3 regions of the Erwinia pyrifoliae DSM 12163 genome follow, and region 2 is predicted to be linked to each of the others. Evidence: predicted binding sites of a transcription regulator. Region 2 holds the regulator's gene; each other region holds the start of a gene.
What was found. Region 2 encodes CRP, which controls carbon source genes, mostly activating them, when cyclic AMP is high. Its sites were predicted from a motif close to ATGTGANNNNNNTCACAT; they were not measured.
Positions count from the first base shown of each region.

Region 1: a site for CRP is predicted at 5,018-5,035, ahead of epd (erythrose-4-phosphate dehydrogenase). Genes of this name have one in related genera too.
Region 3: a site for CRP is predicted at 4,907-4,924, ahead of msrB (peptide-methionine (R)-S-oxide reductase MsrB). Genes of this name have one in related genera too.

Region 1 covers NC_017390.1:3,262,489-3,270,259, reverse strand. Annotated here, with positions in the region: gene speB (agmatinase) at 1-416, shown strand, start outside; partial or broken gene EPYR_RS21170 (LysE family translocator) at 1,216-1,848, shown strand; gene loiP (metalloprotease LoiP) at 1,931-2,683, opposite strand; gene tkt (transketolase) at 2,969-4,960, shown strand; gene epd (erythrose-4-phosphate dehydrogenase) at 5,235-6,281, shown strand; gene pgk (phosphoglycerate kinase) at 6,303-7,466, shown strand; gene fbaA (class II fructose-bisphosphate aldolase) at 7,549-7,771, shown strand, end outside.
Region 2 covers NC_017390.1:3,701,112-3,708,882, forward strand. Annotated here, with positions in the region: gene EPYR_RS16895 (LysE family translocator) at 1-102, opposite strand, end outside; gene EPYR_RS16900 (hydrolase) at 164-1,180, shown strand; gene EPYR_RS16905 (YheU family protein) at 1,180-1,398, shown strand; gene EPYR_RS16910 (phosphoribulokinase) at 1,506-2,375, shown strand; gene EPYR_RS16915 (OsmC family protein) at 2,412-2,819, opposite strand; gene crp (cAMP-activated global transcriptional regulator CRP) at 3,185-3,817, shown strand; gene EPYR_RS16925 (YccS/YhfK family putative transporter) at 3,878-5,956, shown strand; gene argD (bifunctional acetylornithine/succinyldiaminopimelate transaminase) at 6,002-7,219, opposite strand; gene EPYR_RS16935 (aminodeoxychorismate synthase component II) at 7,306-7,771, opposite strand, start outside.
Region 3 covers NC_017390.1:1,853,720-1,861,490, forward strand. Annotated here, with positions in the region: gene yeaG (protein kinase YeaG) at 1-896, opposite strand, end outside; gene EPYR_RS08225 (MipA/OmpV family protein) at 1,411-2,199, shown strand; gene EPYR_RS08230 (aldo-keto reductase family protein) at 2,345-2,536, shown strand; gene EPYR_RS08235 (D-hexose-6-phosphate mutarotase) at 2,716-3,594, opposite strand; gene gapA (glyceraldehyde-3-phosphate dehydrogenase) at 3,708-4,703, opposite strand; gene msrB (peptide-methionine (R)-S-oxide reductase MsrB) at 5,042-5,452, shown strand; gene EPYR_RS08250 (YeaC family protein) at 5,462-5,740, shown strand; gene pncA (bifunctional nicotinamidase/pyrazinamidase) at 5,812-6,426, opposite strand; gene ansA (asparaginase) at 6,434-7,447, opposite strand; gene sppA (signal peptide peptidase SppA) at 7,570-7,771, opposite strand, start outside.

The DNA.
Region 1 (7,771 bases), 440 kb from region 2:
CGGCACCAAAAGAAGGGTTGATCTCTCCTGAACACTCCGTGCAGATTGGTATCCGTACCGAATTTGATCCTTCGCTGGGCTTTAACGTGCTGGATGCGGCGCAGGTTAACGATCGTAGCGTGGACGATATCCTGGCGCAGGTGAAAAAGATCGTCGGCGATCTGCCCATCTATCTGACCTTTGATATTGACTGCCTTGATCCGGCCCATGCACCGGGCACCGGCACGCCGGTGATCGGCGGGCTGACCAGCGACAAAGCCAGCAAGCTGATCCGTGGCCTGCAGGGCATGAACATCGTGGGGATGGATCTGGTTGAAGTGGCTCCGGGTTATGACCAGTCTGATATAACTGCGCTGGCGGCTGCCAGCCTGGCGTTAGATATGCTGCACGTCCAGGCTGCCAACAAGATCAAATAAGTTATAAGGGCGGGGAAACCCGCCCGAACCAATTTTAATCAGGCTGATAAAAAACAATGCGGGCAGATATTCTCTGCCGTCCGTTAATTATTGAATTCTAATTCTTTTAGAATGAATTTTATTGCTGTTTATAAGTGTTTTTTCATCTTTTAAGAATATTAATTCGCGCCCTAAGCCATCTTCATGTAACCAGTATTTTTCAAGTTGTGCGTGGGTGTAATTTATCCCGCCCCACCCAGGATCATCGATTTTCGCCCATGAGTCATCAATGCCTTTTAATTTGACAAAATGAGCACTCCCAAACCGGTTATTATGTAATATGGTGAGTGAATTATTTTAAGTTGTTGAATGGTTATCTTTACCCCCGATAACATAATGTTCACGCCTGTGGTATCAAAAAAACCATCATTGCTTTGTAGTAAGAAAACATGTTTGGCTGTAATCGCTATTCGCCTGATGTCTCTGGATTGAAATGGGCGATCTCCTCAGGGGACATAAACAGTATGTCGGAAAATCTCTAAAAGTGAACGGCACTATTGTGCGGGATGCTCACAAAGCAGGAGAAAAAAGGTGTTATCTTCCAATCTAAGTGTTATGTATCTCTCGAATCGGGTGATTTACTGATTATTGATAATAACAGAGCAATACCTGGAAGAACCGGGTTTACACCTCGATATGATGGCTTTGATCGTTGGCTGCTCCGGGCATGTGTTTTAGAAGATAGGGTGAAATTAGAATCTGTTTCAACGGAAGATAATCCAAGAATGATCTGCAGGGAATTTTAAAAAGAGGGTTGAGTATGTCTGATTATCTTTTTTATATTTTCGTGGCTTTATTGTCTTACGTGACACCTGGCCCTCATTGGTTGATAATATCTAAGAATACATTCAGAAGTAAAAGAGAGGGTATGCTTTCAGCATTGGGAGTTCAGTGTGGTCTCTTTTTTCACATGATTCTGGCTGTCATTGGTGCTTCAGCTATTTTTCTTGCATCGAAGAATGCATTTTATATTATCCAGATTCTTGGCGGGATATATGTTGCATGGATTGGCTTTTGATCTTTAAAAGAATTATATTTTAATGGTGATAGTAACGTTGACGGAGATTCTCTGCAAAAAGCTAACAAAGGGGCTTTTATTAGTGGGCTGACTGCGAATATTTTAAATCCCAAAGTGGCTATTTTCTTTATTAGTATACTCCCCCAATTTGTCAGTGAAAAAGGCAACGTTATCTCTCAGGTTATTACTTTAGGTATCATTGATATCTTGGTTGGTGTTGTTTGGTGGGTCGCGTTTGTTAGTTTGATTGGAAAACTATACAAATTAGCCAAAGATGAAAGTATTCGCAACAGGATTGAGTTTTTAACCGGTTCTTTGCTTTTAGTTATAGGTGTTATTTTTATTGTTAAGTCAATGTTTTCAATGTTTGGTTAGTGTATGAGTCAAATATTTTTCGAAAACGCATTTATTATTTTAAATGACTATACGGGGCGTTTTTACCCGCCCCTGACCGATCTTACTTGCCAGCGGCGATACGCTGCTTAATATGGTCAGCACGCGCCTGTGAGGACGGGTGCGAGTCAAACATGCTGCTGGCGTGGGTGCCTTCCAGCTTCGCCAGTTTATCAAAGCTGGTGACCAGCCCCTGTGGATTGATATTGCGTTTTTTCAGCAGGTCGAAAGAGTAGTCATCAGCCTGGGATTCCTGGCCCTGTGAGAACTGAGCGTTTACCAGCTTCTCACCCAGATCGCCCAGCTGTGACTGCGACAGCGAAGCGGTAACCCCGCCAACGGAGGCGGCAGCGCTGCGCACGGCAGTGGTAGCCCAGGCCAGCTGCATGGCTTTACGTGAGTGACCCAGCGCAACGTGGCCCATTTCGTGGCCCAGCACACCTTCAACTTCGTTATCGCTCATCAAATCCATCAGGCCGCTATATACGCGGATGCAGCCGTTCGCCATCGCCCATGCGTTGACGTCCTTAGTCAGATAAACTTTATAGTTGGCCGGGGTGCCGTTGATGTTATCCCCGAGCGCTGCGGAGATTTTTTTCAGGCGTTGTGCATAGGGGCTGCTGTCAGGGGCAATTTGTGCCTCGCTATCCATCTGCTGGCAGGACTTGTCGCTCAACTCTTTAACCTGCGCATCGCTAAGGGTAGCGGCCTGCCAGGCCTGGCTGCCAGACTGCATCAGGGCATTGCTGTCAAAATTTTGACAGCCGGAAAGTAAGCCAGTCAGCGCCAGCGCGATACAAGTGATACGTTTCTTCATTCCAGTTTATCCATTAAGGTAACAAATGAGTAAAAACACAATGTTGTTATGTCTCGTCGGCGGATTAGCCCCGGCGAAAGGCGGTTATAACGTTTGTTGCCCTGATTGCATAGTCGTCTTGTAGCCAAACGGCAAGTTATGTGATTTTTTTTACCGCCAGCGCCATGTACATGTTACCCGTATTTCATGTACATTGATGGTCGACTTCCCTTCGGCTTTGCCCTATAACTCATTAATTACAATAGGTTAAGGAGGCGAAGCGTTAAATCCGACCTGGAGTAGAAAATGTCTTCTCGCAAAGAGCTTGCCAACGCCATTCGCGCATTGAGTATGGATGCGGTGCAAAAAGCCAAATCCGGCCACCCTGGCGCGCCAATGGGCATGGCTGATATCGCCGAAGTGCTGTGGCGTGAATTCCTCAATCATAACCCAACCAACCCGCAGTGGGCTGACCGCGACCGCTTCGTGCTGTCAAACGGCCACGGCTCTATGCTGATCTACAGCCTGTTGCATCTCAGCGGCTACGATCTGCCGATTAGCGAACTGGCTAACTTCCGTCAGCTGCATTCCAAAACCCCTGGCCACCCGGAATACGGTTATACCGTGGGCGTTGAAACCACCACCGGGCCTCTGGGCCAGGGCATCGCTAACGCGGTCGGTATGGCGATTGCGGAACGCACGCTGGCGGCACAGTTTAATCGTCCGGGCCATGACGTGGTTGACCATAACACTTACGTGTTTATGGGTGACGGCTGCATGATGGAAGGCATCTCCCACGAAGTCTGCTCGCTGGCGGGAACGCTCAAGCTGGGCAAGCTGGTGGCTTTCTATGACGACAACGGTATCTCCATTGATGGCCATATTGACGGCTGGTTCACCGACGATACGGCGCAACGCTTCGAGTCTTACGGCTGGCACGTTGTGCGCGGCGTGGACGGCCACGATGCGGATGAGATCAAAAAAGCGATTGAAGAAGCCAAAGCGGTTAGCGATAAGCCTTCCCTGCTGATGTGCAAAACCGTTATCGGTTTTGGTTCGCCGAATAAAGCCGGTACGCATGATTCTCACGGTGCACCGCTGGGAGACGAAGAAATTGCCCTGACCCGTAAGCAGCTGGGCTGGAACCACGCGCCGTTTGAGATCCCTCAGAATATCTACACGCAGTGGGATGCGAAAGAAGCCGGTCAGGCCAAAGAAGCGACCTGGAACGACAAGTTTGCAGCCTATGCTCAGGCTTTCCCGGAGCTGGCTGAAGAGTTTAAACGCCGTATCAAAAACGAATTGCCGGCTAACTGGGCTGCTGAATCGCAGAAGTTCGTTGAGCAACTGCAGGCTAATCCGGCGAAAATCGCCAGCCGTAAAGCCTCGCAGAACGCTATCGAAGCTTTTGGTAAACTGCTGCCAGAGTACCTGGGCGGTTCCGCTGACCTGGCCCCAAGTAATCTGACTATGTGGTCCGGCTCCAGGCCTGTCAACGAAGACGCAGCGGGTAACTATATTCACTACGGCGTGCGCGAATTCGGTATGACCGCTATCGCTAACGGCATTACTCTGCACGGTGGTTTCCTGCCTTATACGGCGACCTTCCTGATGTTTGTTGAGTATGCGCGAAACGCGGTGCGTATGGCCGCACTGATGAAAATTCGTCAGATAATGGTTTATACCCATGACTCAATCGGGCTGGGTGAGGATGGCCCGACACACCAGCCGGTTGAACAGCTGGCAAGCCTGCGCGTGACGCCAAACATGAGCACCTGGCGTCCGTGCGACCAGGTTGAATCCGCGATTGCGTGGAAATATGCCATTGAACGCCATGACGGCCCAACGGCGCTGATCCTTTCGCGCCAGAACCTGACGCAGCAGGAACGTACCGCTGAACAGCTGGCGAACGTAGCCCGTGGTGCCTATGTACTGAAAGATTGTGCGGGAACACCGGAAGTGATCTTTATCGCTACCGGTTCTGAAGTGGAACTGGCGGTTGCGGCTTATGACAAACTGACTGCTGAAGGGCGTAAAGCGCGTGTGGTTTCCATGCCGTCTACCGACGCCTTCGATAAGCAGGATGCGGCTTATCGTGAATCGGTGTTGCCGAAAGCTGTCAGCGCCCGCGTGGCGATTGAGGCAGGTATCGCTGATTACTGGTTCAAATATACCGGTCTGAACGGGGCTATCGTTGCCATGACCGGCTTCGGCGAGTCGGCCCCGGCAGAGAAGCTGTTTGAACTGTTCGGCTTCACCGTGGATAACGTGGTCGCCAAAGCGAAAGAACTGCTGTAACGCTGTATGAGCGGGCGGATCGACGATCCGCCCGTTTCCGCGCTGTAAGAGCTAATTTTGTGACGTAGATCCAAAGTTACGCGCCACAATTGACCCCAGTCGTTCCCATTATTCCTCACTTCTATTACTCTGGCTGAAGCGTTTCAGTTTGCTTTTGTACGTCGGTCATTGACGTCAGTGCTCAATGCCTTAGCGCAAAAATTTTCTGTACAAATTCTGACTGCTGGCTCAGGCTAATTGTCCGATTTCAAGATGAATTCAGATTTGGAGTGTTATGACCGTTCGCATTGCCATTAATGGTTTTGGTCGTATTGGCCGCAATGTTTTACGTGCGCTATATGAAACCGGGCGACGGGCTGAGATTACGGTGGTGGCTATCAACGAACTGGCTGATGCGGCCGGGATGGCGCATCTGTTGAAATACGATACCAGCCACGGGCGTTTTGCCTGGGACGTCCGCCAGGAGCGCGACCTGCTGACGGTCGGTGATGACACTATTCGTCTGCTGCATGTTCCGGAGATTCACCACCTGCCGTGGCGCGAGCTGAATGTCGATATCGTGCTCGACTGCACCGGAGTGTACGGCAGCCGTGCCGACGGAGAGGCCCATCTGCAGGCGGGTGCACGTAAAGTGTTGTTTTCGCACCCGGGCGACCACGATCTGGATGCGACGGTGGTGTATGGCGTCAATGAAAAAGAGCTGCTGCCAGAGCATCTGCTGGTATCAAATGCCTCCTGTACCACCAACTGCATTATTCCGATAATCAAACTGCTGGATGATGCCTGGGGAATAGTATCGGGTACGGTCACCACCATTCATTCGGCGATGCACGACCAGCAGGTGATAGATGCTTATCACCCGGATTTGCGCCGTACCCGCGCCGCCAGCCAGTCGATTATTCCGGTCGACACGCGTCTGGCCGCCGGCATAACCCGAATATTTCCAAAATTTAACGATCGCTTTGAAGCGATCGCGGTGCGCGTACCGACGATCAACGTGACGGCGATCGATCTCAGCGTCAGCGTACGTGATGCGGTGAAAGCCTGCGAGGTCAACGCCCTGCTGCACAGTGCGTCGGTGGGGGCATTTAGTGGTATAGTTGACTACACGGAATTACCGTTAGTCTCTATTGATTTTAATCACGATCCGCACAGTGCCATCGTTGATGGCACCCAGACCCGGGTCAGCGGTCAGCACCTGATTAAAACTTTAGTCTGGTGTGACAACGAATGGGGCTTTGCTAACCGCATGATCGATACTACGTTAGCGATGGCCACCAGCGGTTTCAGCCAGGACGCGGCTGCGTCAATAAAACTTTGAGAATCAACGAGAGGGTTCACCATGTCTGTAATTAAGATGACCGATCTGGATCTTGCGGGTAAACGTGTTCTGATCCGTGCCGATCTGAACGTGCCGGTAAAAGAAGGGAAAGTGACGTCAGATGCACGTATTCGCGCTTCTCTGCCGACTATTGAAGCGGCGCTGAAGCAGGGCGCTAAAGTGATGGTGACTTCCCACCTGGGCCGCCCGACCGAAGGCGAATACAGCGAAGAGTTCTCTCTGCTGCCAGTAGTTAACTACCTGAAAGAAAAGCTGGGTGCAGATAACGTCTCACTGGCAAAAGACTACCTTGATGGCGTTGAGCTGGCTGTCGGCAAGCTGGTGGTGCTGGAGAACGTGCGCTTTAACAAAGGCGAAAAGAAAGACGACGAAACCCTCTCTAAAAAATATGCCGCGCTGTGCGACATCTTTGTGATGGATGCTTTCGGCACCGCGCATCGCGCGCAGGCTTCTACCCACGGCGTGGGCAAGTTTGCTCCGGTCGCCTGTGCAGGGCCGCTGCTATCGGCTGAGCTGGAAGCCTTAGGTAAAGCGCTGAAAAGCCCGGCACGCCCGATGGTGGCAGTAGTGGGGGGCTCGAAAGTTTCTACCAAGTTCGACGTGCTCAACTCACTGGTCAAGATTGCCGACACCGTGATTGTCGGCGGCGGCATCGCTAATACCTTCGTTGCCATTGAGAACAACGTCGGTAAATCCCTCTATGAGCCAGATTTTGTTGATGCGGCGAAAAAACTGCGTGATGAATACGGTATTCCGGTTCCGGTTGATTCACGCGTAGGCACGGAATTCTCTGAAACTGCGCCATCTACCGTGAAGAAAGTCTCTGAAGTTCAGGATAACGAAGAGATTATGGACTTCGGTGACGAAACCGCACTGGCAATGGCTAACCTGCTGAAAAATGCTAAAACTATTCTGTGGAACGGTCCGGTAGGCGTATTTGAATTCCCTAACTTCCGTAAAGGGACTGAAATCGTCGCCAATGCGATTGCAGACAGCGATGCATTTTCCATTGCTGGCGGTGGTGATACGCTGGCAGCCATTGACCTGTTTGGTATCGAAGATAAAATCTCCTATATCTCTACCGGTGGCGGTGCCTTCCTCGAATTTGTAGAAGGTAAAGTTCTGCCGGCGGTTGCCATGCTGGAAGAGCGTGCAAAACAGTAAACCCTGTGGCGGGGCGAATTTCCCCGCCTGATTGATTTCACAGACTCCATTTAAACGACCGACAAAAACAGGACAAGCTAACATGTCTAAAATTTTCGATTTCGTAAAACCAGGCGTTGTCACCGGTGACGACGTGCAGAAGATCTTCAAAGTGGCGAAAGAAAATAAATTCGCCCTGCCTGCTGTTAACTGTGTAGGTACTGACTCCATCAATGCCGTGCTGGAAACCGCTGCGAAAGTAAAATCGCCGGTCATCATCCAGTTCTCTAACGGCGGTGCAGGCTTTATTGCCGGCAAAGGTTTGA
Region 2 (7,771 bases):
AAAATTCGCGCCGGAGGCGGTGAGTAACATATTATTAGGACCGGGCGTAATGGCAGCGACCCAGAGAAAACCTGACATGGATAAAAACAGACTCAGTTCCATAGAACGGGTGCTCCTCACCCCCCGGAAATAATAAACAACCTGATGAAGCTAACAGCACGTTATGGATCCGACAAGCTCTGACCCGATGATTTTTGATCGCCCGGCTGAAAACCCATTTCGCCCGATGGTGGGTGCCAGCAATGCGCATCTGCAAACCCTTCTGCCGCGCCTGGTGCGCCGCCGGGTGACGCTAAAACCGCACTGGCAGCGGCTGACGCTGCCGGACGGTGATTTTGTTGACCTGGCCTGGAGCGAAAACCCGGCCCGGGCGCGCCATAAGCCGCGCGTGGTGCTGTTCCACGGTCTGGAAGGCAGCTTTCACAGCCCCTATGCGCACGGCCTGTTGCAGGCGTGGAAAGCGCGTGGCTGGCTGGGCGTGGTGATGCACTTTCGCGGCTGTAGCGGCGTCCCCAACCGCCTGAACCGCATCTATCACTCTGGCGAAACCGATGATGCCAGCTACTTTTTACAGTGGCTGCACGCTGAATGGGGCCAGGGGCCTACCGCTGCCGTGGGCATCTCGCTGGGCGGTAATATGCTGGCCTGCCTGATGGGCAAGCAGGGGGATAACTGCCTGCTCGACGCCGGGGTGGCAGTTTCCGCTCCGCTGATGCTGGAACCCTGTAGCCTGCGGCTGGAACAGGGCTTTTCCCGCGTTTATCAGCGTTATCTGCTCAACCTGCTGAAACAGAATGCCCGGCGTAAACTGCGCGCCTGGCCAGGCGCGCTGCCCGTCGACCTGGCACAGCTCGAATCCATGCGCCATCTGCGCGATTTCGATAATGCGATAACCGCCCGCGCTCATGGCTTTATTGATGCCAGCGACTACTACCGCCGTAGCAGCGCCATGCCGCTGCTGCCCGGTGTGCGTAAGCCGCTGCTGATCATTCACGCACAGGATGACCCTTTTATGACCGCTGACGTGATCCCCGATCCTGCCCTGCTGCCGTCAAACGTTGAATATCAGCTGACGCAGCATGGCGGGCACGTCGGTTTTGTAGGCGGAACGCTGCGCAGCCCACAAATGTGGCTGGAGCAACGCATTCCGCAATGGCTTACCACCTGGCTGGACAACTGATGATTATTCCCTGGAAAGAACTCGATTCTGCAACGCTTGATAACCTGATTGAATCCTTTGTGCTGCGCGAAGGCACCGATTATGGCGAACATGAGCGATCGCTGGAACAGAAAGTCGCCGATGTTCGCCGTCAGCTGAGCAGCGGCGAGGTGGTGCTGGTGTGGTCTGAACTGCACGAGTCGGTCAACATTATGCCGCGCGGCCAGTTTCACGGCTAAGCGCATTTTGCCTGTATTTTATCGCTGTACCTGCTGCATGGGTGACACAGATCGACAAATCATGTTACCAATGCAGCCCCACCCGTTTTTTCAGGGAGTTGTTCGCCATGTCGATTAAACATCCGGTTATCGCCGTTACCGGCTCCAGCGGGGCAGGAACCACCACCACCAGCCTGGCATTCAGGAAGATTTTCCAGCAGCTGGATCTGCATGCTGCGGAAGTAGAAGGAGACAGCTTTCACCGCTTTACCCGCCCGGAGATGGATATGGCAATCCGCAAAGCGCGCGATATGGGTAAACACGTTAGCTATTTTGGCCCGGAAGCAAATGATTTCGGACTGCTGGAGCGCACATTTAGCGAATATGGTCGCAGCGGTAAAGGAAAGTCGCGTAAGTATCTGCATACTTATGATGAAGCCGTACCCTGGAATCAGGTGCCAGGCACCTTCACGCCGTGGCAGCCGCTGGCGGAACCGACCGACGTGCTGTTTTATGAGGGGTTGCACGGCGGCGTTGTCACCCCGCAGCATAACGTGGCGGACAAGGTGGATCTGCTGGTTGGCGTGGTGCCCATTGTCAACCTTGAGTGGATCCAGAAACTGGTGCGCGATACCAGCGAACGCGGCCACTCGCGCGAAGCGGTGATGGATTCCGTGGTGCGATCCATGGAGGATTACATCAACTTTATTACCCCGCAGTTTTCACGCACCCATATTAACTTCCAGCGCGTTCCGACCGTGGATACCTCCAACCCGTTTGCCGCCCGTGGCATCCCTTCTTTGGATGAGAGTTTCGTGGTTGTCCACTTTCAGGGGCTGGAAGATATCGATTTCCCTTACCTGCTGTCCATGTTGCAGGGTTCGTTTATCTCACATATCAAAACCCTGGTGGTGCCGGGCGGCAAAATGGGGCTGGCGATGGAGCTGATTATGGGGCCGCTGGTCAAGCGGTTGATTGAAGGAAAGAAAATCGGCTGACGTTCTTTCCTTTCACCGCTAAGCGAAGGGGCTGGATCAGGCCAGTGCGATAACTTCATAACTGTGACTTATCTTCACCCCCTTGCCCAACATGATCGCCACCGAGCAGTATTTTTCCGCAGAGAGATCGACCGCACGCGCTACCGCGTTATCCGCCAGCGCGGTTCCGCTGACCATAAAGTGCAGGTTGATGTGGGTGAAGATACGCGGTGCCTCTTCGCGGCGTTCTGAGGTCAGTTTTACTTCGCAGTCAGCCACGCTGTGGCGGCCCTTTTGCAAAATCGAAACCACGTCTATGGCGCTGCAGCCGCCGACGGCCATCAGCACCATTTCCATCGGGCTTGGTGCTTTATCGCCCGAATTACCATCCATCAGCACCTGATGGCCGGATGAGGATTCTCCCAAAAACGTCATCCCTTCAACCCATTTAACCCGTGCCTGCATAACAACATCCTCCAATTCATTTAGTTACAGCAGAGTACGCCGCAGTCACTTAAACGGCAACGCTCTCTTTTTCTGACTATGCTGAAGCGAGACAACAGAAGACAGCCATCCCAAGCTGTGCTACAAACGAGGCTGTAAATTTCATCTGCATCATGATGTTGGTGAAAACGAAACGACAGCATACGGCTTGCCCCGGAGCGACCCGTGTCTTTTCCTATCGGAACGCTTGACTATGTCAACGCCTGGCAGGGATTCAGCCCCCCGTATATCCCCAATATTTACGTGCGGCAGCAAGGGGATCGTGGCACTTGCTGCGTGGTAAACCGGATGTATTCAGGCCAGATGACAACAGAGGATAACAGCGAATGGTTCTCGGCAAACCGCAAACAGACCCTACTCTCGAATGGTTCCTGTCCCATTGCCATATTCACAAATATCCATCCAAAAGCACGCTGATCCATCAGGGTGAGAAGGCGGAAACCCTTTACTACATCGTTAAAGGTTCAGTAGCGGTATTAATCAAGGATGAAGAAGGGAAAGAGATGATCCTCTCTTATCTCAACCAGGGGGATTTTATCGGCGAGCTGGGCCTCTTTGAAGAGGGCCAGGAACGCAGTGCCTGGGTACGTGCCAAAGTAGCCTGTGAAGTGGCTGAAATCTCTTACAAAAAATTCCGTCAGCTGATCCAGGTCAATCCTGACATCCTGATGCGCCTGTCTTCGCAGATGGCGCGTCGCCTGCAGGTCACCTCGGAAAAAGTGGGTAATTTAGCTTTCCTTGATGTGACCGGACGCATTGCCCAGACGCTGCTGAACCTGGCAAAACAGCCCGATGCAATGACGCACCCGGACGGGATGCAGATCAAAATCACCCGTCAGGAGATCGGCCAGATTGTTGGCTGCTCGCGCGAAACGGTCGGTCGTATACTGAAAATGCTGGAAGATCAAAACCTGATCTCCGCACACGGTAAAACCATCGTCGTTTACGGCACGCGTTAATCGCCCCTGAACCCACGGCGCGCCAGCCTCTGTCGCGCCTTTTTCTATTTGGTGCGGCTGATGTGGCGCAGAATCATTTATCAACCTGAAGTTAACTACGCACTGCGGCAAACGCTGGTGCTGTGTTTGCCGGTTGCACTTGGCTGGCTGCTGGGAGATTTACAGAAAGGTCTGCTGTTCTCACTGGTTCCCGCCTGCTGCAACAATGCCGGGCTGGATACGCCGCATAAACACTTCTTTAAACGCCTGATGGTGGGCGGAGGCCTGTTCGCCGGCAGCAGTTTTATTATCCAGTATGCCGGCGCCCAGGGGATCCCGCTGCCGCTGATCCTGCTGCTGATGGCGATGCTGCTGGGGGTTACCGGCGAGATCGGCCCGCTGCATGCCCGCCTGATGCCCGCCTCGCTGATTGCCGCCATCTTCACCCTTAGCCTCGCGGGGAAAGTGCCGATGTGGCAGCCTCCGTTACTGTATATCCTGGGCACCATCTGGTACGGCGTATTTAACTGGTTCTGGTTCTGGCTGTGGAAAGAGCAGCCGATGCGCGAAACGCTCAGCCTGCTATATCGCGAGCTGGCTGACTACTGCGAGGCAAAGTATCGCCATTTAAATCAGTTGAACGATCCCTCAACCGCCATGCCGCCGCTGTTTGCCCGCCAGCAAAAGGCCGTCGACCTCATCACTACCTGTTACCAGCAAATTCATATGCTGGCAGCCAACCGCAACCAGCACTACCAGCCTTTGACGCGCGCTTTCCAGGTGGCGCTTGACCTGCAGGAGCACATCGCCGTCAGCCTGCATCAGCCGGAAGACGTGCAAAAACTGGTGCGCCTGAGCCACGCCGAGGCGGTGATCCGCTGGAATGCGCAGCGTATCGCCGCCCGTCTGCGCGAGCTGGCTGACGATATCCTGTATCACCGCTTCCCCAAACGTTTTGAGATGGAGCAGCCGCTGGAAGCGCTGGAGAAGGTAGTCCATCAGCATCCGGATAATCCGGTCGGTCATTTTTGCTACTACCATTTCAGCCGTATTGCGCGCGTGCTGCGCACTCAACGCCCGCTTTACCGCCGCGATTTGATGGCCGACCGTCAGCGCCGCCTGCCGCTGCTGCCGGCGCTGAAAAGCTACCTTTCGCTTAAATCTACCGCTTTGCGCACCGCCGCACGCTATGCGGTGATGTTGACCTTTGCCAGTACGCTGGCGCTGTTTTTGGCTATGCCGAAGCCGTACTGGATACTGATGACCATGATGTTTGTCAGCCTGAACGGCTACAGTGCCACCCGGGTGCGCATCCAGCACCGGGCGCTCGGCACCCTGGCCGGGCTGGCGGTTGCCGCACTGGCCCTGCGCCTGCATGCTCCTGAGTCAATGACATTACTGGTGATGCTGGCCATCACCCTGGTCAGTTACCTGATTTTACGCAAGTTCTACGGTTGGGCGACGGTGGGCTTTACGGTAACGGCGGTTTATTCTCTCCAGCTTTTGTCGCTGAACGGGGAGAGCTTCTTATTGCCGCGCCTGCTCGATACGTTGATGGGCTGCCTGATTGCCTTTGGCGGCAACATCTGGCTGTGGCCGCAGTGGCAGAGCGGGCTGCTGCGCCAGAACGCAAACGATGCGCTGGAGGCCTTTCAGGAAGCGTTGCAGATGTTGTTAGGCAATGAACAGGATGTCAGCAAGCTGGCGAACCAGCGTATTAAAGTCAATCAGGCGCATAACGCGCTGTATAACTCCCTGAATCAGGCGATGCAGGAGCCTGGCTTCAATTCCCGCTATTTGGCCGATATGAAACTGTGGGTTACCCACAGCCAGCTGATCGTTGAACATATTAATGCGATGACGATTATGGCGCGGGAACATACCATGCTCACCGCCTCGCTGGCGGAGCGCTATCTTCAGTCCTGCGAGATAGCCCTGCAACGTTGCCAGCAGCGGCTGGAATATGACGGGCCGGGTTCAAAAAGCAATGTGCTGGAGGCACCGGACAATTTCCAGCATGGCCCGGTGACCCTGCTGGAAGGTCACATCGAGCGTATTCTCGACCACCTTAACACCATGCACACCATTTCATCACTGGCCTGGAGCCAGCGCCCACATCATGGCCACTGGCTGTCACGTCGCTTGGGGAAATCGTCATAGCGGCAACCCGAATAAGCGGTCGCCGCACGGTTAGCGCACCGTCGCTCAGCCCAGTACTTTATCAACGGCCGCAGCAAAGCGCACCATGCCTTCGGCGATATCGGCAGGCTCTATCACCAGCGATGGCGCGAAGCGCATCACGCCGCTACCGGCTACCAGCACCATCACCCCTTCGGCCGCCGCCACGTTAAGGATTTCGCGGGCTTTATCAGCGTACTGTGGCTTCAGCGCTGCGCCAATCAGCAGCCCTTTGCCACGGATATCGCTGAACAGATCGCGCTTAGCATTTAGCGCCTGTAGCGCATCAACAAACAGCTGCCGCCGCGCGGCCACGCCGTCGAGCACTTCCGGCGTATTGATGATGTCCAGCGCCGCTTCAGCCACCGCACAGGCCAGCGGGTTGCCGCCGTAGGTGGTGCCGTGCACGCCTGGTGCCATCACTGAAGCAATGTCGTTGGTGGTCAGCATCGCGCTGACCGGGAAGCCGCCACCCAGAGCCTTAGCCGTGGTGAGGATATCCGGGCTCACGCCGTAGTGCTCACAGGCAAACAGCTTGCCGCTACGGCCCATGCCGCTCTGTACTTCGTCCAGCACCAGCAGCGCATGATGTTCATCACACAGCTGACGCAGCCCCTGCATAAATTCCTCGGTAGCCGGCACCACGCCGCCCTCTCCCTGGATCGGCTCGACGACAATCGCACAGGTATGATCGTCGATAACCGCTTTGACCGCTGCCAGATCGTTAAAGGGCACATGGACAATATCAGCCGGTTTTGGTCCAAAGCCGTCGGAGTATTTTGGCTGCCCGCCGACGGAAACGGTAAACAGCGTGCGGCCGTGAAACGCATTATGGAAGGCAATAATTTTGCTTTTATACGGGCTGTGGCGCTGTGAAGCGTAGTAACGCGCCAGCTTGAAAGCCGCTTCGTTGGCTTCCGCGCCGGAGTTGGCAAAGAACACGCGCTCGGCAAAGGTGGCATCGATCAGTTTACTCGCCAGGCGCAAGGCTGGCTCGTTGGTGAAAACGTTGCTGGTGTGCCACAGGGTTTCGCCCTGGGTTTTTAATGCCTCCACCAGCGCCGGATGGCAGTGGCCCAGCGCGGTAACCGCAATCCCACCGGAGAAATCGATATACTCTTTACCCTGCTGGTCCCAGATACGGCTACCCTGGCCTTTGACCGGCACAAACTGTGCTGGTGCATAAACAGGCAAAATCACCTGATCAAACGTCGCCCGCGTTACCGCTTTCTTTTCCGCCGCCATTCATTACCTCACCGTTTAGTCTTTTCATACACATGAAAATATAGTCATAAAATATGCATAAAAAGTCAGAAAAAGGCAAACATTAATCAGCGTTTAAGAAAATTAGCCAGCAGCTGATGCCCCTGCTCGCTCAGAATGCTTTCCGGATGGAACTGCACCCCTTCCAGCGCCAGCGTACGGTGACGAAAACCCATAATTTCGTCCGGCTGGCCGTCATCACGCAGCGTCCAGGCGGTGAGTTCAAATGCAGCAGGCAGGCTGTCTGCCGCCACGATCAGCGAGTGATAGCGCGTGACCGTCAACGGATGGTTGAGGCCGGCAAATACGCCAGCATCGTTATGCTCAATCGCCGAGGTTTTACCGTGCATCACCCTTCGTGCCCGTTCAACACGCGCGCCAAATGCCTGGGCAATGGCCTGATGCCCAAGGCAAACACCGAGGATCGGCAACTGGCCAGCAAAATGACGGATGGCATCCACCGAGATCCCCGCTTCGTTCGGGGTACAGGGGCCGGGGGAAATCACCAGCTGGTCGGGGGCCAGCTCGGCGATA
Region 3 (7,771 bases), 1.8 Mb from region 2:
ATAATCCCGTTAAAAGGCAGGGCGGAAATGCCCTCTGTGCCGTTATAGTTACCTTCCTGAGTCGCGGTAAGCAGAGGATGAAGCACCTTAATCGGCGCTTTAAACATCTCGACAAACTCCATCATTCCCTGGTTCGCCCGGCACAGCGCGCCGGAATAACCATAAGCATCAGGATCGTTCTGCGCATGATTTTCCAGCTTGCGGATATCAACTTTACCCACCAGCGCCGAGATATCCTGGTTGTTTTCATCACCCGGCTCGGTTTTGGCGATGGCAACCTGCTCCAGTATCGACGGCCAGATTTTCACTACCTTGAAACGGGTGATATCCCCGCCGAAATCGTGCATACGCTTCGCGGCCCACGGCGACATGATCGTACCCAGATAGCGACGGGGTACGCCATATTCTTTGTCGAGAATGTTGGCATCTTCCTGCGGGTTAAACAGGCACAGCGGATGGTCATTGACCGGACTGCGTTCGCCGTCTGCGGTGAGCACATAAATCGGTACGCGCTGCATCAGTGATTTCAGCCGTTCAGCAAGAGAAGATTTACCCCCGCCCACCGGCCCCAGCAGATAAAGAATTTGTTTCTTCTCTTCAAGGCCCTGCGCAGCATGTTTCAGGTAGGAGACGATCTGCTCAATCGCTTCTTCCATACCATAAAACTCTTCGAACGCCGGGTAACGCGCGACGACGCGGTTGGAGAAAAGCCGTGAAAGGCGAGGCTCCAGAGCGGTGTCGACCATCACAGGTTCACCAATGGCCATTAATAGTCGTTCCGCCGCATTGGCGTATGCACTGCGATCCTGACGGCAAATAGTCAGGAATTCCTGCAGTGTGAACTCTTCGTCCTTGGCAGCTTCATAACGCTGACGATAGTGATCGAATATATTCATGGCGTTGCCCGTCCTTTTGTTTTTATACCGGAAATACTTCGCGCTGCAGGTAGGTTCGCTTCGCTTGCATGGCCGAACCGCTTGACTTGATAAGTGGTCGGGGCTCACGGTGAAGCTGCCTTCCTGCAACCCGAATTATCGGGGTATAGCACAGATACCAGGAGCTGAAGAAATAACCACTCCTGAAGAATTCATAGCTGAGTACAGCAACCCTTATGCCAACCTGGCATGATTTATAGGCCTGCTTTAAAATGAGGGTCGCCTGCTCACCGAACTGGGTAGTTCATTATTAAGCGTAGATCGCATTCAGAAAATTTCCTGAATTAGCGTAGTTTTCAATGAAATTTCAATAACAAAGTTACATTGACGCACAGCCTGAGTCTTGACTGCTGCGCCCTGACAGGATCCTGCAAGCCTCCAGTTGCTATACGGCGGCAGCGCAAATGGCTGAAAGTGAATTCAGAGTGTTACAGGTTGTATGATTCTCTGACGCAGACAACACATCCCGTTTAGAATGTCAGTCCGATTGTTATATTTATGGATTGAACAAGTTGTGAACCATTTCAAATTTACCGCGCTTTCTGCGTTTTTACCCTGCTGCTTAATGGCACCGCTGGCACAGGCCAATCCCTTAACGCTGGGAGGCGGGCTGCTCTACAGTCAAAGCCCGTATAAAAGTGGACAGGATCGCTACTACCCATTGCCCGTCATCAATTATGAAGGGGACAGCTTCTATATTCGTAGCCTGCAGGCGGGATATTTTTTGTGGAAAGACCCGCAGGATCAGCTGTCATTGACGGTTATTGGTTCACCGCAAAATTACGATCCCGATGATGCCGATGACGCCGATATGAAATCGCTCAACAAGCGCCGTATGACGCTGATGGGCGGGTTGGCATATCGTCATAGCGCAGACTGGGGCATCGTACGTACCACGTTGGCAGGCGATATGCTTGATAACAGCAACGGTATTATTTGGGATGTAGCGTATCTTTATCGCTTTGAAGTCGGTCAGTTCAGCCTGACGCCAGGTATCGGAGCGCTATGGAGTAGCGCCCGGCAAAATCGCTACTATTACGGTGTCACCCCGAATGAATCCCAACGCAGTGGTGTTGACAGTTATGATCCCGATAGCAGCTGGAGCCCTTATCTGGAGCTGAGCGCGGGATGGAAAATAAGCGAAAACTGGAATGCCATGTTGTCCGGCCGCTATTTGCGTCCCGGTAGCGAAATTAAAGACAGCCCGATGGTTGATGAAAAGGCACAAATGCTGTTATTCACCGGGGTGAGCTACACATTCTGATGGCCTGAGCGCCCGTATTCAGGGCGCATTACGCCTTTTGCATCATCGGAATGCACCAAAACAGAGCAGGGGAGAGCCTGATGAGTCTACCGGTTGTCATCACTGACGGCGCAGCACGGCCTGCTATCGGCTGGGAACGTGGTTTATGGGGGAATATGCCGGACAGCCTCAGCAGCAGGTTGCCGCTTTATTAACGGGGCTGGAGATGAGCCTTACCCTGACAAACAGCGCAGAGATGTATGCCGATGGCGGTGCGGAACAGGTCGTCGGTAACGCGCTGAACGTTCGGCACGACCGCGCCTGGCGGGTATCAACGTTTTACCCCGGGCATGCTTAATTTTCGTCGTGATGAATTGGCCCTGATTAATCAGGCATTCCCCCCACCAGCGGCCAGGGTGGCGCTGGACATCGTTTGACTCCCCTGGCGGCCTTAGCGGCTTAACGGCACTACAGTTTCTGCATTCCGGGGCGTATTCACTCAGGATTGGGCTGGGTTGTGTATACGCCCGGCAAACTTCACTTTTTTCGACGAACCCTGAAGGTGGTTGCCAGTCGGGCTGGCCTGTCGTCGCTGCTGATCATTGGCTGACTGATATGCGCCGTTTCGACACAAACCATGGTTTTATATCCGTCATTGGCCATATCGGCCATGCTACATGATAACGCGGGTCCCGGATTCCATGTGACAACGTCACTGTGGTAATGGTGATGCACTTCAATCACCCGCTCTCCGCTGTTATCGCTAATGACGCTGCAATCGTCAGGCTGCGTGTAAGTACGGTCGGTGCGCTGAGGATAGGTTTGTACGCCGTCGTCAGACGTTCCCGTCACCCCATCTTTGACTTTATCAATATAACCCGGCCCCAGGCCACTGACCGAAACGCCGCCGATATCCGCCACGGCGAAGTAACTGTGCAGTGCGGCAGTTGACTCAAATGCACCATGTGCTTCAAGTTCAATCTCACAGTGTTCGCCAAAGCGGAACCGGGCAAACAGGGTAAAATCGTGTGGCCATAACTTCCTGGTTCTCTCGCTGCTTTTCAATACCAGCGTCAACATGACGCACTGTTCGTTCTCATCATGTGCAAAAAGCTCCCAGGGCAGATGACGGGCAAAGCCATGTGCCGGCTCGCCGGCCGGGCCAAACCAGGGCCAACAAACAGGCACACCGCCGCGAATCGCTTTTCCGTCACGCAGAGGAGTTTTATCGCTAAGCCAGATAACGGGCTTTTCACCCGTGGGCTGCCAGGCAATCAGCTGGGCGCCCTGAAGGGTAACGGCCGCGCGTACTTTGGGATGGGTGATGACAATGACCGGTAACTCGCCCAGCTGGCGCTGTGAGAGGTAGGGGGTCAACGGGTTAAGCACAGGCAGGGAGAATATGTTCTCGTTCATCAGACAGCCTCCAGAATTAAGCGACAAAAAAGGGCGACATGCGTCGCCCTCAGGTTTGTTCCACATCCAGCCTTAAACTGCCTTAAGTCTTGCCAGTTTATGCGGCTGATAACTTATTTAGCGATGTGAGCAATCAGATCCAGAACCTTGTTCGAGTAACCTGTTTCGTTGTCGTACCAGGATACCAGTTTCACAAAGTTGTCATTCAGGGCGATACCGGCTTTAGCATCAAAGATAGAGGTCAGTTTTTCGCCGTTGAAATCGGTAGAAACCACTTCATCTTCGGTGTAGCCCAGAATACCTTTCAACTCACCTTCGGCAGCCGCTTTAATCGTGTCACAGATTTCTTTGTAAGACGCCGGCTTTTCCAGACGTGCAGTCAGATCAACAACGGAAACGTTAGGAGTAGGAACGCGGAACGCCATACCGGTCAGTTTGCCGTTTAGCTCAGGGATCACTTTACCTACCGCTTTCGCAGCACCGGTAGAAGAAGGGATAATGTTCTGCGATGCGCCACGGCCGCCGCGCCAGTCTTTGTGAGACGGGCCGTCAACGGTCTTCTGGGTCGCCGTCGTCGCGTGAACAGTGGTCATCAGTGCTTCAACAATACCGAATTTATCGTTGATGACTTTCGCCAGCGGTGCCAGGCAGTTAGTGGTGCAGGAGGCGTTAGAAACGATAGCCTGACCCGCGTAAGCCTTGTGGTTCACACCCATGACGAACATCGGGGTATCATCTTTAGACGGGCCAGTCAGTACCACTTTCTTAGCGCCAGCTTCGATGTGTTTACGTGCCGTCTCATCGGTCAGGAAGATACCGGTTGCTTCAGCTACCACATCAACGCCGGCCGCATCCCACTTCAGGTTCGCTGGATCGCGCTCAGCGGTAACACGGATGGTTTTGCCGTTAACAACCAGATGGCCGTCTTTGACTTCTACGGTGCCGTTAAAACGCCCGTGAGTTGAGTCATACTTCAGCATGTAAGCCATGTACTCTGCGTCGAGCAGATCGTTGATAGCAACGATTTCTACGTCAGAACGTTCCTGAGCAGCACGGAAAACGATGCGACCGATACGGCCAAAACCGTTGATACCTACTTTGATAGTCATATATTCCACCAGCTTGTTGATAGTGAATAAAAGGTTGGCTGTAAAATTACAAAAACCTTACCAGGCGTCAAGCGGAATCGTGTCAATAGTTGCGACAAATCAACCAGAGATCAGGAATTATTCAACATAAAACCGGTTTCTTAACGAATGGCAGGACTGATTTTGGGGCAGTTTGTTCTTTTCTAAAGGGGGCAAGCTCTGAATGGTGATCTGCATCACAATTTTAAGTCTGGCCACAAAAGCTTGCCGGGCGATCACAAAAAATCCACCTGACGTTGTTAAGTGTTTGTTAGAATATGAGTTGTAATTGACGGATTAACCTGGTCAGAGAGTTGAATATGGCTAATGAAGACACCTCTTTTTCATCCGAAAACGCCTTAACTGAAATGCAGCACTATGTGACGCAACAGCGTGGCACCGAGCCTCCGTACTCCGGCAAGCTGCTGCACAACAAAAGCGACGGCATTTACCATTGTCTGGTTTGCCGGGCGTCGCTGTTCTTGTCGGGGGCTAAATATGATTCTGGCTGCGGCTGGCCCAGCTTTTATCAGCCCTACAGCGACGAGGCTATCCGCTATCTGGAGGATAACACTCACGGCATGCAGCGCATTGAAATCCGCTGTGGCAGTTGTGACGCGCATCTCGGCCATGTTTTCCCGGATGGCCCGCAGCCAACAGGCGAACGCTTTTGTGTTAATTCAGCCTCGCTGAGTTTTACCGATGACGATGGCAATAAAACGCCGGGCTAAGGAGTCATGATGGAACTGGATGAAATGATCGCCGGCATGACGTCGGAGGTGTATCAGCGCCTGGTCACCGCCGTAGAAACCGGCAAATGGGCCGATGGCGTTGCGCTGACGCCGGAGCAAAAAGAGCATAGCCTGCAGCTGGTGCTACTCTGGCAGGCGCGAAACAATGACAACCCGCAACATATGAGTGTGGCAAAGGGCGGGGAGATAGTGATGAAAAGCAAAAAGCAGCTGAAAGAGGAGTTCGGCATCTGCGACGAGGCGGTGACGCGCATCAGGCTCCAGTAAATGATCCCTGCAGGGATGAGTTAGCGCAGCCAAAGAGGGGTCAGCCAGTTCCGACCCCGCCCTGCACAGGGTTAAATGAGGATCGCACCTGCCTGAGTCATAGATAGCAGGGCATTGTCACTGTCGTCAGGATGCAGATTAACGCCCCGGCAGCCTGCTGTCACCACCGTCACCCGGTAGCCCAGAGCCAGTGCGTCCAGCACGCTAAATTTCACGCAGTAATCGGTCGCCAGGCCCATTACGGTCAGGGCAGTAATGCCAAGCTCACTCAGCCAGCCGTGTAACAGCGTCTGATGGCGCTGGCCATTATCATAAAATGCACTGTAGCTATCAATTTCTGCATTCTCACCTTTGTGCACCAGCAGGCTGATTGCCGCGCGATCGAGCAAAGGATGCAGCTGCGCACCGTGGCTATGCTGCACGCAATGATCCGGCCACCAGATCTGGGGTAAGCCGTTTAAATCGCCCTGGGTTCCCACTATAGTCCCGGCGTTGGAGGCAAAACTGCCATGCCCTGCAGGATGCCAGTCGAGGGTGGCGATCACCGTCTCGCCACGCCGCTGGAAATCGGCAGCAAGGCGGTTAGCGACGGCAATGGTCTGATCCCCTTCGCTGACGGCCAACGCCCCGCCGGGACAAAAGTCATTTTGCAGGTCTATCAATAATAGTGCCTGACGTATGCTCATGGTTGCCTCAATCCGGGGTCAGTTCGCCACGCAGATTCTGCTTCATCAGCTGGCGGATTTCATCGCTGGTCAGATCCTGGCTCAGCAGGTAGTGCAGCTTGGTCAGCGTGGCTTCAACGGTCAGATCTGCGCCGCTCACCACACCTGCATGTGCCAACGCATTTCCGGTGGCGTAACCGCCCATATTGACCTTGCCGGAGATACACTGGGTCAGATTCACCACCACGATGCCGCGCCCGGTGGCGTCTTTAAGCTCCTGAAGAAACGCCTTATTCTGTGGCGCGTTACCCACGCCGTAAGAGCGCAGGATCAGCGCTTTAACCGGCTGCTGAAGAAAATTGCGCACCACTTCGGCCGAAATGCCGGGATAGAGGGTAACCACCCCGATAGGCTGCGGGGTGATCGGGTGCACCACCAATTCACCCTCGCCAGCAGGAGCCGGAGGGGTATTGAGACGACGAATATGGATACCCGCTTCCAGCAGCGGTGGCAGATTGGGCGAGGCGAAAGCGTTAAAACCGTCGGCATGTGCCTTGGTGGTGCGGTTGCCACGATACAGGGTGTTATTGAAAAACAGCGTGACTTCATTAATCGGGTAGTTGGCGGCAACGAATAACGAATTCAGCAAATTCTGCTGCCCGTCGGAACGCAGCTGTTCAAGCGGTATCTGTGACCCTGTCACGATAACCGGCCTGGCGAGGTTTTCCAGCATAAATGAGAGAGCCGAGGCGGTAAACGCCATGGTGTCAGTACCGTGCAGGATAACAAAACCGTCGTAGCGATCGTAGTTTTGCTTTATATCATCGGCGATGGTCTGCCAGTCTTGCGGCGTCATATCTGACGAATCAATCAAAGGCTGATATTCATGGATGGTGAAATCAGGCATTTCTGGCCGGTGAAACTCGGGCATATTGGCCAGCTGTTTCTGCAGATGGCCGGAAACCGGAATAAAGCCATGCTCGGAGCGCTGCATGCCGATGGTCCCGCCAGTATAGGCGACGTAAATGGATTTCTTTTGCATTGGTAAACTCAGGAATGCCTCAAAGAGCGCAGTATAATGGTAAACAGGGTTGGAAGCAGCCCGACCAGCGATGGCCGGGCTAAGGTGACGTCACACAATGGAATGATGTACGACGCTGCCCGTTATTTCACCTCTCCGCAGGTCAGGCAAAAAGCATAGCGGTTTTGCGGATCGTTGAGATTATCCATCAGGCCCGGTTGTTTTTTCATTGCCGAGATAACATCAAACATCGGGGCAGGCAGATAGGCTTTCAGGGTGGCTGGAAGCGCAGCATGTGCCGAAACGTCTACCTGGCTGAACAACATATCCAGCAAACCTGGCTCG